Regions from separate parts of the Pseudomonas putida group bacterium ESBL64 genome, predicted to be linked through region 2. Evidence: predicted binding sites of a transcription regulator. Region 2 holds the regulator's gene; the other holds the start of a gene.

Region 1 (6,842 bases), 500 kb from region 2:
AAAAAGCCCATGAATACGGGCAGTTGAGAAAGCCCATGCAGCGACGGCCGCCGGTTATCCGGCGCTGTTTTGCCGTTGGCGGCAAAAAGGTTTCATTTGCAGGCAAACCTGTGCCTACGGCAGGTCACGGCAACGCGCATTGCTGTAGGGCCCGGCAAAGCGTCTCCAGCCTTCACCTGGCGACCACTGGGAACACACCAGACGCCCATCTACCAGGCTTTCCCATCGCCAGTAAGGCGCTGGCGCCGCCTGCACCTGACCAAGACAGCAGGCGAGCAGCATTCCGACAAACAGCCTTTTCATCACCCCTCCTGCAAAAACAACGAACCCCTTCACGAGAAAGGGGTTCGCCTGCACTCACTCAAACGATGACGATCAAGTCATCTGAATGATGGTCTGCATCACGGTGCTTTCGGTCGAAATGGTCTTGGCGTTCGCCTGGTAGTAGCTTTGCGCCTTGATCAGATCAACCAGCTCTTGCGTCAGGTTGACGTTGGAACCTTCCAGGGAGTTGGACTCGATCGCACCCAAAGTACCGGTTTTCGGCGAATCGATACCCGGAATGCCAGAGTTGTAGGTCTCGGTCCAACGGGTACTGCCGATTTGCTGCAGCCCCTGCTCGTTGGCAAAACTCGCCAGCGCTACCTGGCCAATGGCGCGCGACTGGCCATTGCTGAAGGAGGCGAACAATACACCTGTCGCGTCGATGCTCAGGTTGGACAGAATGCCCGTGGCATAACCGTCCTGAGACTGGGACATGCGCGCAGTTTCAGTGTTGTAGGAGGTGGTGCTGGCCATCGACATTTTCATGCCGGCAGCATCGCCCACCGCGCCATTGGCACTCCAGTTACCTGAAGCATCTTCGGCTGCCGGCACCCAGCCAATCATGCTGAAGGTATTGTTGACGACCGTGAACGAGGTGCCCACCGGATGCCCCGTATTGTCGGCCGTCATCGAGTTGACCGAACCATCACTGTTGAATGCGATCGTGCCCACCAGTGGCTCCGTACTCCCCGGATTGAACGGGTTACGCCCATCAACGAGCGTGTACATGGTCCACTCGTTGGTGCCCGTCTTACGGTAGAACTGCTCCATGGTGTGTTCGTTGCCCTGGCTGTCATACACCTTGGTCGGGAACGAGCGGGTATAGGTCGTATCGTCAGAAGGGTCGAACGGCTTGTTCGCCACCAAGGCAGGCGAGGTAACACCCAGCGCCTGGTCAGTACCTGCCGCGCCACTGGCAACCCAGTCGCCATTCGCATCCTGAGCGGCCGGCACCCAGCCGGTCATGGCAAATGCACCATTGCTGACAGTGAACGACGCCCCACTTGGCACACCCGTGGTGTCGGCCAGCATGGAGCTGATGGTGCCATCACTGTTGTAGTTGATGGTGCCGGCCAGCGGGGTGGTACTGGCTGGATCGAACGGGTTTCGACCATCGACCAGCGTGTACATGGTCCATTCGTTGGTATCGGTCTTGCGGTAGTACTGCTGCACTTCGTGCTGAACGCCGTCAGCATCCAGCACGGTACTGGTGCTAGAGCGCTGATAAGTGCTTGGGTCCGCAGGGTCGAATGCAGCCATGGCTGGCGGCTTGGTGTTGTCATACACCTGGAAAGGAATCGAGGCCGCCGAGGAGTTCAGGTTGATACCCTGATCGATCAACGAGGTCGGCTTGGGCTGCAATGCCGATGTGTCGATTTTCAGGTCGGTCAGGCCGCTTTTCTGGATCTTGCCGGTGGCATCCGCCATGTAACCTTGCAGGCGCAGGCCATCGGAGGTCTCGACGAAGTTGTCCTTGCTAGGCTGGAAAGAACCAGCCCGCGTGTAAACCTTCGAGCCGTTGTCAGACAGCACGAAGAAGCCCTGGCCCTGGATACCCATGTCCAGCGCGTTGCCCGTAGTGTTTACATCACCCTGGGTGAATTGCTGGGAAATGGCTGCCAGTCGCACACCATTGCCCACCTGGTTCTTGCCCACACCCAGACGGTTGGCGCCCGCATAAACATCCGCGAACTCGGCACGCGAGGCCTTGAACCCCGTGGTATTGACGTTGGCGATGTTGTTGCCGGTGACATCCAGTTGTTTGTTGGCTGCGTACAGACCGCTAAGGCCGATATTGAAAGACATGAATTCGCTCCTTTTGCCGCGCTAGCGGGCCTTAGATACCGATGGTTTGCACGTCGGAGAGGGAGACCTTGCCTACACCGGCAAGGTTGAGCACCATTTCTCCTGAGGCACTGAAGCTGACGCTGGTTACCTTGGCCGGCAACAGCGTGCTCATTTGCACCGCCTCGCCATCGACTGTGGTGCTAGCGGTGAAGGTGTAAGTGCCCGGGTCGACTTTCTCGCCACTGTTGTTGGTACCGTCCCAGATGAAGTCGGCGTAACCGGCTTTCTGCTCACCCAACTCGATGGTCTTGACCGTGTTGCCATCCTTGTCCTTGATAGTGATCTTCGCTTCACTGATTGCCTGAGGCACAACGAACTGGGCATTGAAGCTTTCAGCGGTATCAACCACAGCCTTGTCGTTCTGAACCACCACCGAGCGCCCTACCAGCGACGACGCTTGAAGCGCCTGGGACGAGGCCATTGCACTGGTGATGGAGCTGACCGAATCGTTCAGCGAGGTAATACCTTCCAGGCTGCTGAACTGCGCCAACTGGGCAACGAACTCGCTGTTATCCTGCGGGTCCAGCGGGTTCTGGTGTTGCATCTGGGTGACCAGCAGCTGCAGAAAGGCATCTTTGCCAAGCGAATCGTTGCCGGTCTTGGATGCAGTGTCCGTGGTCTTTTTGGTGCTGGTGCCCACGCCCGACGCCGACAGCACGTCATTGAGGTTTACACCGTTAGTATCGATTGCCATGGTCTGAATTCCTTATCACTGCCCCAGGGTCAGCACTTTCTGCATCATGCTCTTGGCCGTATTCATCAGTTCGGCGTTGGTCTGAAACGCGCGACTGGCGGAGATCATGTCAGCCATCTCCTCGACCACATTGACGTTCGGGTAGTAGACGTAGCCGTCCTTGTTCGCCGCCGGGTGGTTCGGCTCGTAGCGTGCTTCCAGCGTGCTCTGGTCTTCGACGATGCCTTTTACCTGCACGCCCTGCCCTGCCTCGCCCTGGTCTTCGAACAGCGACTGGCTGCTGCCGGCCTGTGCATTCTGGAAAGTGGTGGCGAACACCGGGTGACGGGCGCGGTACGTCTGGTCGATGCTCGAAGACACGGTCTCGGCGTTGGCGATGTTGGACGCCACGGTGTTCAGACGCGTGTTCTGTGCGCTCATGCCGCTACCGGCAATGTTGAAGACACTGGAAAGGGACATGGTCATTCTCCCCGCAGGGCGGAAACCAGCCCTTTGAATTTACTGTTGAGCAAGGTGAAGCTTGCCTGGAAGCCAATCGCGTTTTCGGTGTAGTTCGATTGCTCGATCTGCGCGTCCACGGTGTTCTGGTCGATCGACGGCTGCAGCGGTGTACGGTACTTGAGGGTATCGTCAGCCGCGATGGCGAGGCCTTCGGCTTCGATGTGCCGGCTGTTGGTACGGTCCATGGCGAAGCGGCCGCCTTGCTGCTTGCTGGTCTCGGCGGCGAGCACCGAAGAAAAGTCCATGTCACGCGCCTTGTAATTGGGCGTGTCGGCGTTGGCGATATTGTTGGCCAACACCTCGGCGCGCTGAGCGCGGAAGCCCAGGGCCTTTTCGTGGATACCAAGCGCCTTGTCGAAACTGATGCTCATGTCGGGGAAACCTTCAGAGGTTGACCGGAATTTCGTTGAGCAAGGTATAGCAAGGGCTGTGCCAACCACTGAAAAGCCCGTGTTTAGGGAGGATTGCGGCGCAGTACTGTCAGGTTGATGCCAGAAAAGCGGCAAAGGCCTTCCGCCTGAGGTGACAAAAGCGGCAATTGATGGGCGGCAAAAGCGGCAAAACAAAAAATTGACGTCAGTGTTTTCCTGTGCGGGCCTCTTCGCGGGTAAACCCGCTCCTACACGCGGCCTGTGCCCAACCACCGACCTATGTCCACCCCCGATCCGTCGTAGGAGCGGGTTTACCCGCGAATACGGTAGCGGCAGCAACGGTGAACGGCGGGTGGAGATTGGCCAGCAGGGCCGACCTCTTCGCGGGTAAACCCGCGCCTACGGGGAGCTCGGCAGGAACAGCGGATAGGCAAACAAAAAGACCGGCATCTCTCGATACCGGCCTTCGTGCTTACTTGGCCTGGTAGATGATCCCCGGGCTGCACTGCACCATCTGGTAATGGTCCGGCAAGCCGTTCAGCGCTTCCGAGGCGCCGAGGAACAGGTAGCCACCTGGCTTGAGGGTACTGTGAATGCGCAGCAGGATGTCCTTCTTCACCTGCGCCGAGAAATAGATCAGCACATTGCGGCAGAACACGATGTCGAACTTGCCCAGACTGGCATAGCTGTCGAGCAGGTTGAACGAGCGGAATTCGACACGGCTGCGAATCGCTGGCTTGACCGCCCAACGCCCCGGCCCTTTGGGGTCGAAGTAGCGCTGCAGGCGCTCCTGGGACAGGCCGCGGGCAATCGCCAGGCTATCGTATTCGCCGGTCTTGCAGTTGGTCAGCATGGTGCCGGAGAGGTCGGTGGCGACGATCTGCGCCCCCATCTTCAACTGGCCGAGGTTGCTGCGCTCGAACTCGTCGATCGCCATCGAGATGGAATACGGCTCCTGCCCCGACGAACAGGCCGCCGACCACATGCGCAGGCGCTGGCCGGGGTTGTTGCGGATGAACTCGGGGATCACCTTGTTCTTCAACACCTCAAAGGGGTAGGTGTCGCGAAACCACAGGGTCTCGTTGGTGGTCATGGCATCGACCACCTGCTCGCGCAAACCGCCGCGCGGCTGGGCCTGAATGCGCTGCACCAGCTCACCCAGGCTCTTGATGCCCTGTTGTTCCATCAGCTTGTTGAGACGGCTGGAAACCAGATACTGCTTATTCTCGCCCAGCAGGATGCCACAGGCTTTCTCCAGGAAGACCCGGAACTGTTCGAAATCCAAATTACCCGTAGACACTACTGCCGCCTCTTTTCAATCACTGGTGCCGGGGGCATGCCCCCGGCTGCTTCAATGCGCTGCCTTGATCCGGTCGACCACCCGTTGGGCCAGGTCGTCCGGCTTGAACTTGGCCAGGAAGTCATCGGCGCCGACCTTCTTGACCATTGCCTGGTTGAACACCCCGGAAAGCGAAGTATGCAGGCAGATGTGCAATTTTTGCATGCGCGGATCGCTGCGAATCTCCGCGGTTAGCGTATATCCGTCCATTTCCGGCATTTCAATGTCCGAGATCATCATCAGGAACTCTTCTTCCGGCTTTTTGCCCTCATCCACCAGCTGACGCAGGTAGTTCAGCGCCTGACGGCCATCATTGAGCGCCACCACCTCGACCCCAACGGTCTGCAAGCAACGGCTGACCTGCTTGCGCGCCACTGACGAGTCGTCGACGGTCAGCACCCGCATCAACACCGCCTTGTCCTGCACTTCGGCATCGATCACACCGGCCGATACCGACTCGGACGACGGCGACACTTCGGCCAGCACCTTCTCCACGTCGATGATCTCGACCATGCGGTTGTCCACCCGGGTGACCGCGGTGAGGTAGTGATCACGGCCAGTACCCTTGGGTGGCGGATGGATCTCTTCCCAGTTCATGTTGACGATGCGCTCCACCGAATGCACCAGGAAGCCTTGGGTCTTGGTGTTGTACTCGGTGATGATCACGAAGCTGTTGCGTGTGTCTTCCTGCAGCGGTCGCAACCCGGTGGCCATCGACAAGTCGAGGATCGGGATGGTCGACCCACGAATATTGGCAACGCCACGCACCACAGGGTGCGCCTTGGGCAGCAGGGTCAGCGCAGGGCATTGCAGTACTTCCCTGACCTTGAACACATTGATGCCGTAAAGCTGTTCGCCATTGAGGCGGAACAGCAGCAATTCCAGGCGATTCTGCCCCACCAGCTGCGTGCGCTGGTTGACCGAATCCATAACACCCGCCATGCCAGACTCCTTAACGTTTCAGCCTTTCGTTGCAACTCAGGTAGCGAGTCGGCACGGGCTTTGCTTTTTTGAGTGTCATGCACACGAAAACGACATTTTCCCGACGATTGACACGCCTGCTGACTGGCCCGCTGGCCACGCTGTGCCTGCTGATGCCCGGCGTTCGCACGGTGGCGAACGCGTTCACCTTGCCTGAACAGCTTATCGGTGTCACCCAAGGGTTTCTTGAATTCACCGTTGAAGATTATCTGTCCACTACCCAGACCGCCGGCCGCTATGAAATCCAGGTCAACCCGCTGGACCCACGCCTGCGCATGCCGTTGTGCAGTCAGCAGCTGGACGCCTCACTGGAAAGCCCGGCCCAGCCGCTGGGCCGGGTGACGGTACGGGTACGTTGCAACGGCGCAGCACCGTGGACGGTATTTGTGCCGGCCACCGTGCGACTTTTCCGCGACGTGGTGGTGGTGACCCGCCCGCTCAAGCGCGACAACACGGTCGGCGAAGGTGACGTGGCCCTGCGCGAGCGCGATGTCGGCACCCTGGGCCAGGGCTTTCTGACCGAGCTGGACCAGGCGGTGGGCATGAAGATGCTGCGCCCCACGGTGATCGACCAGGTGCTCACCCCGCAACACCTGGAACAGGCCGAGGTGGTGCGCAAGGGTGACCAGGTGGTGATCATTGCCCGCAGTGGCAGCCTGAGTGTGCGCATGCCGGGCGAAGCCCTGAGCAAGGGCGGCCTGAGCGAGCAGATCCGGGTACGCAACCTCAATTCAAAACGCGTGGTCAAGGCCAGGGTGACCGGCCCGGGCCAAGTCGAGGTCAG
Region 2 (6,842 bases):
ATTGCTTTTTCGACATGAGCCAATCCAGCGAGCTGATCCAATCCGCCCAACGCACTCTGCGCCTGGAACTCGAGGCCGTAGAGGCCCTTTTGGCGCGCATCGACGACAATTTCGTCAAAGCCTGCGAACTGATTCTGACCAGCAAGGGCCGGGTCGTCGTGGTCGGCATGGGCAAGTCCGGGCACATCGGCAACAAGATCGCCGCGACCCTGGCCAGCACCGGCACACCGGCGTTTTTCGTGCATCCGGCCGAAGCCAGCCATGGCGACATGGGCATGATCACCCGTGATGATGTCATCCTTGCGCTGTCGAACTCCGGCAGCACCGCCGAAATCGTCACCCTGCTGCCGTTCATCAAACGCCTTGGCATCAAGCTGATCAGCCTGACCGGCAACCCGGACTCGCCGCTGGCCCAGGCCGCCGAGGTCAACCTTGACGCACGTGTCGCACAAGAGGCCTGCCCGCTGAACCTGGCCCCCACCTCCTCCACCACGGCAGCGCTGGTACTGGGCGACGCCTTGGCCATCGCCTTGCTCGAAGCCCGCGGCTTCACCGCCGAGGACTTCGCCTTCTCGCACCCGGGAGGCGCGCTGGGCCGCCGCCTGCTGCTGAAGGTCGAGAACGTGATGCACGCCGGCGACGATCTACCTCAAGTATCACGCGGCACCCTGCTCAAGGACGCGCTGCTGGAAATGTCCCACAAAGGTTTGGGCATGACCGTGATCGTCGAAGCCGATGGCAAACTGGCCGGGATCTTCACCGACGGTGACCTGCGCCGCAGCCTGGACCGCAATATCGATGTGCATACCACCCTGATCGACCAGGTCATGACCGTTCATGGCAAGACTGCGCGTGCCGACATGCTCGCCGCCGAAGCCCTGAAGATAATGGAAGACCACAAGATCAACGCCCTGGTGGTGGTGGACCGTGAAGACCGCCCGACCGGCGCCCTGAACATGCATGACCTGCTGCGCGCCGGCGTAATGTAAAGGAGCGATGGAATGAACCAGGACCTCATGCAACGCGGCAAAGGCATCAAGCTGGCAGTCTTCGACGTGGACGGCGTGCTCACCGACGGGCGCCTGTACTTCCTCGAGGATGGCAGCGAATTCAAGACGTTCAATACCCTCGACGGCCAGGGCATCAAGATGCTCATGGCCTCGGGCGTGACCACCGCGATCATCAGCGGGCGCAAGACCCCCGTGGTCGAACGCCGGGCCAGTAACCTCGGCATCCCGCACCTCTACCAAGGCCGGGAGGACAAATTGGTGGTGCTTGACGGCCTGCTCGCCGAACTGGGCCTAAGCTATGATCAAGTGGCTTACCTGGGCGACGACCTGCCCGACCTGCCGGTGATTCGCCGAGTGGCTCTGGGCATGGCCGTAGCCAACGCCGCACCGTTCGTACGCCAGCACGCCCACGGCGTGACCCAGGCACGTGGCGGCGAAGGCGCGGCCCGTGAATTCTGCGAATTGATCATGCAGGCCCAGGGCACCCTGGACGCTGCCAACGCCAACTACCTGTAAGGCTGCCCATGCTCAGCAAGAAAGCCCGAAACATTGTGCTGCTCGGGGCGATAGCCGCCCTGTTGGTAGCCATTGGCTACTGGAATGTCAGCCCGGAAAGCTTCCTCGACAAGCCCGTGGCCCAAGTCGACGAAAGCGCCATCGATTACTACGCGATCAACGCCCACAGCGTGCAGTTCCTGCCCGACGGCAAGCTGCAATACGAAATGACCGCCGACAGAATCGAACACCTCAAGACCAGCGAAGTCACCCAGGTGACCACACCGGACCTGCACCTGTACCGCGGCACCGAGTACCCGTGGCATGTGCAGAGCACGCGCGCCGAGGTCAATCCTGACGGTACCGAGGTCGAACTGATCGACAAGGTACGGATTGCCCGCACCGATGAAAGGCAGCGTGAAACCATCATTACCAGCTCACGCATGACCGTGTTCCCGCAGAAGCAATATGCGCAGACCGAGCAAGCCGTTAGAATCGACGGCGCCGGAGGCACCACTACGGGCAAAGGCATGAAAGCGTATTTGAAAGAAGGCAAGATGGACTTGCTCTCTAACGTAAGAGGACAGTATGAGGCTCGTTAAAACCCTCCCCCTTTTGCTCAGCCTGAGCGCAGCACTGGGAAGCGCGAGCGCCCTCGCCCTGCCGAACGACCGTGACCAGCCTATCCGCATCCAGGCCGACAACGCTCACCTGGATGACAAACAAGGCGTGGCCACTTACACCGGCGACGTGATCATCACTCAGGGTTCGATGATGATCAAAGGCAACACCGTGACCATTACCCGCTCCGCCTCTGGCGATATCGACGTAGTGACCTCGGTGGGCAACCTGGCCTACTTCGAGCAGCAGCAGAGCGCAGCCAAGCCGGACAAGATGAAAGGCTGGGGCGTAACCATCCAGTACCAGTCGCAGAAGGACTTGGTCATTCTCACCGACCGCGCCAAGGTCGAGAGCGAAGGCAATACCACCGAAGGCGAAAAGATCGTCTACAACACTCAGACCCAGGTGGCGACCGCCGGCCGTGGTGGCAATGTGACAACACCCCGTCAGCGCATCGACATGGTGATCCAGCCCAAGAAGAAGGCCGAGTAAATGGCAACCCTCAAAGCCCAGCACCTGGCAAAGAGCTACAAGGGGCGGCAGGTAGTACGTGATGTCAGCCTGTCTATCGACAGCGGCCAGATCGTCGGCCTGCTCGGCCCCAACGGCGCCGGCAAGACCACCTGCTTCTACATGATTGTCGGGCTGGTCCAGGCCGAACAGGGCCGCGTACTGATCGACAACCTCGATGTCAGCCACCAGCCCATGCACGGCCGCGCTCGCGCCGGTATCGGCTACCTGCCGCAGGAAGCCTCGATCTTCCGCAAGCTGTCGGTCGCCGACAACATCATGGCCATCCTCGAGACCCGCAAGGACCTCGACCGGGACGGCCGCCGCAAAGAGCTGGAAAGCCTGCTGCAGGAGTTCCACATCAGCCACATCCGGGACAACCTCGGCATGAGCCTGTCCGGTGGTGAACGCCGCCGCGTCGAAATTGCGCGCGCCCTGGCGACCGCACCCAAGTTCATCCTGCTGGACGAACCGTTCGCCGGTGTCGACCCGATTTCGGTCGGCGACATCAAGCAGATCATCCACCACCTCAAGGCCAAAGGTATCGGCGTACTGATTACCGACCACAACGTGCGTGAAACCCTGGATATCTGCGAAACCGCTTATATCGTCAACGATGGCCGATTGATCGCCGAAGGCGACGCTGAAACCATCCTGGCAAACGACTTGGTCAAAGAAGTTTACCTGGGCCACGAGTTCCGCCTCTGACCCGGCACGCGCCTGAAGTACTGGCAAACAGCCCTGAGACTGCGGGTAAAGTTGTTACGGTACTCTAGGCAAACGCTACAATTTAAGGCATAAAACTTGCTTGATCTGGCGCTTCGGCGCCCTCGTGTAGTGGATGGCGCATGCGCGCCGGCGAACAAGGTATTAAGCCCCTGCCATGAAACCATCGCTCGTCCTAAAAATGGGCCAGCAACTGACGATGACACCTCAGTTGCAACAGGCCATCCGCCTGCTCCAGCTCTCTACCCTGGACCTCCAACAGGAAATCCAGGAAGCGCTGGAGTCGAACCCGATGCTCGAACGTCAGGAAGACGGCGAAGACTTCGACAACAGCGACCCGATGGCCGACAACGCCGAGAACAAGCCGGCCGCCGAAGTTCAGGACAACAGCTTCCAGGAAAGCACCGTCAGCGCCGACAACCTGGAAGACGGTGAGTGGAGCGAGCGCATCCCCAACGAGCTCCCGGTCGATACGGCCTGGGAAGACATCTACCAGACCAGCGCCAGCAGCCTGCCGAGCAACGATGATGACGAATGGGACTTCACCACGCGCACATCGGCCGGCGAAAGCCTGCAAAGCCACCTGCTGTGGCAGTTGAACCTGGCGCCGATGTCCGACACCGACCGCTTGATTGCCGTGACCCTGATCGACAGCATCAACGGCCAGGGCTACCTGGAAGACACACTCGAAGAAATCTGCGCCGGTTTCGACCCGGAGCTGGATATCGAGCTGGACGAGGTCGAAGCAGTACTGCACCGCATCCAGCAGTTCGAGCCGGCTGGCGTCGGCGCCCGCAATCTGGGCGAATGCCTGTTGCTGCAACTGCGCCAACTGCCCGCTACAACCCCGTGGATGACCGAAGCCAAGCGCCTGGTCACCGATTTCATCGACCTGCTCGGCAGCCGTGACTACAGCCAGCTGATGCGGCGGATGAAAATCAAGGAAGACGAGCTGCGCCAGGTCATCGAACTGGTGCAAAGCCTTAACCCGCGCCCTGGTTCGCAGATCGAGTCCAGCGAGCCCGAGTACGTGGTGCCCGACGTCATCGTGCGCAAGGACAGCGACCGTTGGCTGGTAGAACTGAACCAGGAAGCCATCCCACGCCTGCGCGTCAACCCACAATACGCCGGCTTCGTGCGCCGTGCCGACACCAGCGCCGACAACACCTTCATGCGCAACCAGCTGCAGGAAGCGCGCTGGTTCATCAAGAGCCTGCAAAGCCGTAACGAAACCCTGATGAAAGTTGCCACGCAGATCGTCGAGCACCAGCGCGGCTTCCTCGACCACGGCGACGAAGCGATGAAGCCGTTGGTACTGCATGACATTGCCGAAGCCGTAGGCATGCACGAATCGACCATCTCGCGGGTTACCACGCAGAAATACATGCACACCCCGCGTGGCATCTACGAACTGAAATACTTTTTCTCCAGCCATGTCAGCACCTCCGAAGGCGGAGAATGCTCGTCCACGGCGATCCGCGCGATCATCAAGAAACTGGTTGCGGCGGAAAATCAGAAAAAGCCATTGAGTGACAGCAAGATCGCTGGTTTACTGGAGGCACAAGGCATCCAGGTAGCCCGTCGCACCGTCGCCAAGTACCGCGAGTCCCTCGGCATCGCACCGTCGAGCGAACGCAAGCGACTGATGTAGCCCCTGAGATGTGCCACAGCGTTTTCGTGGCAGGTGCAAGACCTGCCTCTTTATGCACGGGCAACAAAGGAGAAGCTGTATGCAAGTCAATATCAGTGGACAGCATGTAGAAGTCACCCAGCCACTGCGCGATTACGTGCTTGAAAAGCTCGCCCGCGTGGAGAGTCACTTCGACAAGATCACCAACGTGCAGGTAATCATGAAAGTCGAGAAGCTTCAGCAGAAGGTCGAGGCGACCCTGCAGATTCCCGGCGGCGAAGTGGTAGCCAACGCCGAACACGAAGACATGTATGCAGCGATCGACGCCTTGGCCGACAAGCTCGACCGCCAACTGAAAAAACACAAGGAAAAACAGCAAAGCCTGCTGCAAGGTGCAGCTGCCCGCTGATCCCCCTCATCCATGATCCGACTTGAAACCATCCTGACCCCCGGCCGTTCCCTCGTGAACGTGCCGGGCGGCAGCAAGAAGCGCGCCCTGGAAAAGGTCGCCACTGTCATCGCCGACCAAGTGCCAGAACTGGAGATGCAGGACGTCTTCGAAAAACTGGTAGCCCGGGAAAAGCTCGGTTCTACCGGTTTTGGCAATGGCATCGCCATCCCGCACTGCCGGCTTGAAGGATGCTCTGCGCCAGTCAGCGCCCTGCTGCACCTGGAAGCGCCTATCGATTACGACGCCATCGATGGCGCGCCGGTGGACCTGCTGTTTGTGCTGCTGGTGCCCGAAGCGGCCACCGATGCCCACCTTGAACTTCTGCGTCAGATCGCCAGCATGCTCGATCGCAAGGAGGTCCGTGATCGACTGCGTGCGGCCACCAGCAACGAGGCCCTGTTCCAGGTTGTCCTGGACGTACAGAACGAGCACTGAACATGCGCCTGATCATCGTCAGCGGCCGGTCCGGCTCCGGCAAGAGCACCGCCCTCGATGTCCTGGAAGACAGCGGTTTCTATTGCATCGACAATCTGCCAGCCGGGCTATTGCCGCAGTTGGCGGAAAATGCACTGATCAACACCGAATTGCTGCAGCCCAAGGTGGCGGTTTCGATCGACGCACGCAACCTGCCCAGTCACCTGATGCGTTTTCCCGAGCTGCTTGAAGAAGCCCGCGCACGGCACATCCAGTGCGACGTGTTGTACCTGGATGCCGATGAAGAGGTCCTTCTCAAGCGTTTCTCGGAAACCCGCAGGCGGCACCCCCTGACCAACGCCAACCGCTCGCTCGCGGAAGCGATCCGCGTGGAAAGCGATTTGTTGGGCCCCATTGCCGACCTGGCCGACCTGAAGATCGACACCACCAACCTGAACCTGTACCAGTTGCGTGACTCGATCAAACTGCGTCTGCTCAACCAACCCGAGCCTGGCACAGCGTTTCTGGTCGAGTCGTTCGGGTTCAAACGGGGCATGCCGGTCGACGCCGACCTGGTTTTTGACGTGCGCTGCCTGCCCAACCCCTACTGGAAACCAGAACTGCGTGAGCACTCAGGTCTCGATCAACCCGTGATCGACTACCTGGCCGCACAACCGGATGTCGAAGACATGTACAACGACATCTCCAGCTACCTGCTCAAATGGTTGCCCCGCTTCGCTGCCAGCAACCGCGCCTACGTAACCATTGCCATCGGCTGCACTGGCGGCCATCACCGTTCGGTGTACATCACCGAGCGCCTTGGTCAACAGCTGCAGCAAACCCTGAAAAACGTCCAGGTCCGTCATCGCGACCTCTAGCCCAAGGATCCACCCCTGATGCCCGCCCGCGAAATCACCATCATCAACAAGCTGGGTCTGCATGCCCGGGCGGCAGCCAAGTTCGTCGGTGTGGCCGGCCGCTTCCC

Evidence for each region. The regulator sigma-54, encoded in region 2, starts transcription at its own class of promoters, with help from an activator protein. The targets are predictions, from matches to a motif close to ANTGGCATNNANNTTGCTNT.
Region 1: a site for sigma-54 is predicted at 3,785-3,804, ahead of flgB (flagellar basal body rod protein FlgB). Genes of this name have one in related genera too.

Annotation. Positions count from the first base shown of each region.
Region 1 covers NZ_CP145799.1:2,314,078-2,320,919, forward strand. Annotated here, with positions in the region: gene V6093_RS10475 (hypothetical protein) at 115-303, opposite strand; gene V6093_RS10480 (flagellar hook-basal body complex protein) at 376-2,130, opposite strand; gene flgD (flagellar hook assembly protein FlgD) at 2,162-2,866, opposite strand; gene flgC (flagellar basal body rod protein FlgC) at 2,882-3,325, opposite strand; gene flgB (flagellar basal body rod protein FlgB) at 3,328-3,738, opposite strand; gene cheR (protein-glutamate O-methyltransferase CheR) at 4,211-5,038, opposite strand; gene V6093_RS10505 (chemotaxis protein CheV) at 5,090-6,019, opposite strand; gene flgA (flagellar basal body P-ring formation chaperone FlgA) at 6,097-6,842, shown strand, end outside.
Region 2 covers NZ_CP145799.1:2,816,299-2,823,140, forward strand. Annotated here, with positions in the region: gene V6093_RS12835 (SIS domain-containing protein) at 15-989, shown strand; gene V6093_RS12840 (HAD family hydrolase) at 1,002-1,526, shown strand; gene lptC (LPS export ABC transporter periplasmic protein LptC) at 1,535-2,107, shown strand; gene lptA (lipopolysaccharide transport periplasmic protein LptA) at 2,094-2,618, shown strand; gene lptB (LPS export ABC transporter ATP-binding protein) at 2,619-3,344, shown strand; gene V6093_RS12860 (RNA polymerase factor sigma-54) at 3,520-5,013, shown strand; gene hpf (ribosome hibernation-promoting factor, HPF/YfiA family) at 5,093-5,401, shown strand; gene ptsN (PTS IIA-like nitrogen regulatory protein PtsN) at 5,414-5,878, shown strand; gene rapZ (RNase adapter RapZ) at 5,881-6,735, shown strand; gene V6093_RS12880 (HPr family phosphocarrier protein) at 6,754-6,842, shown strand, end outside.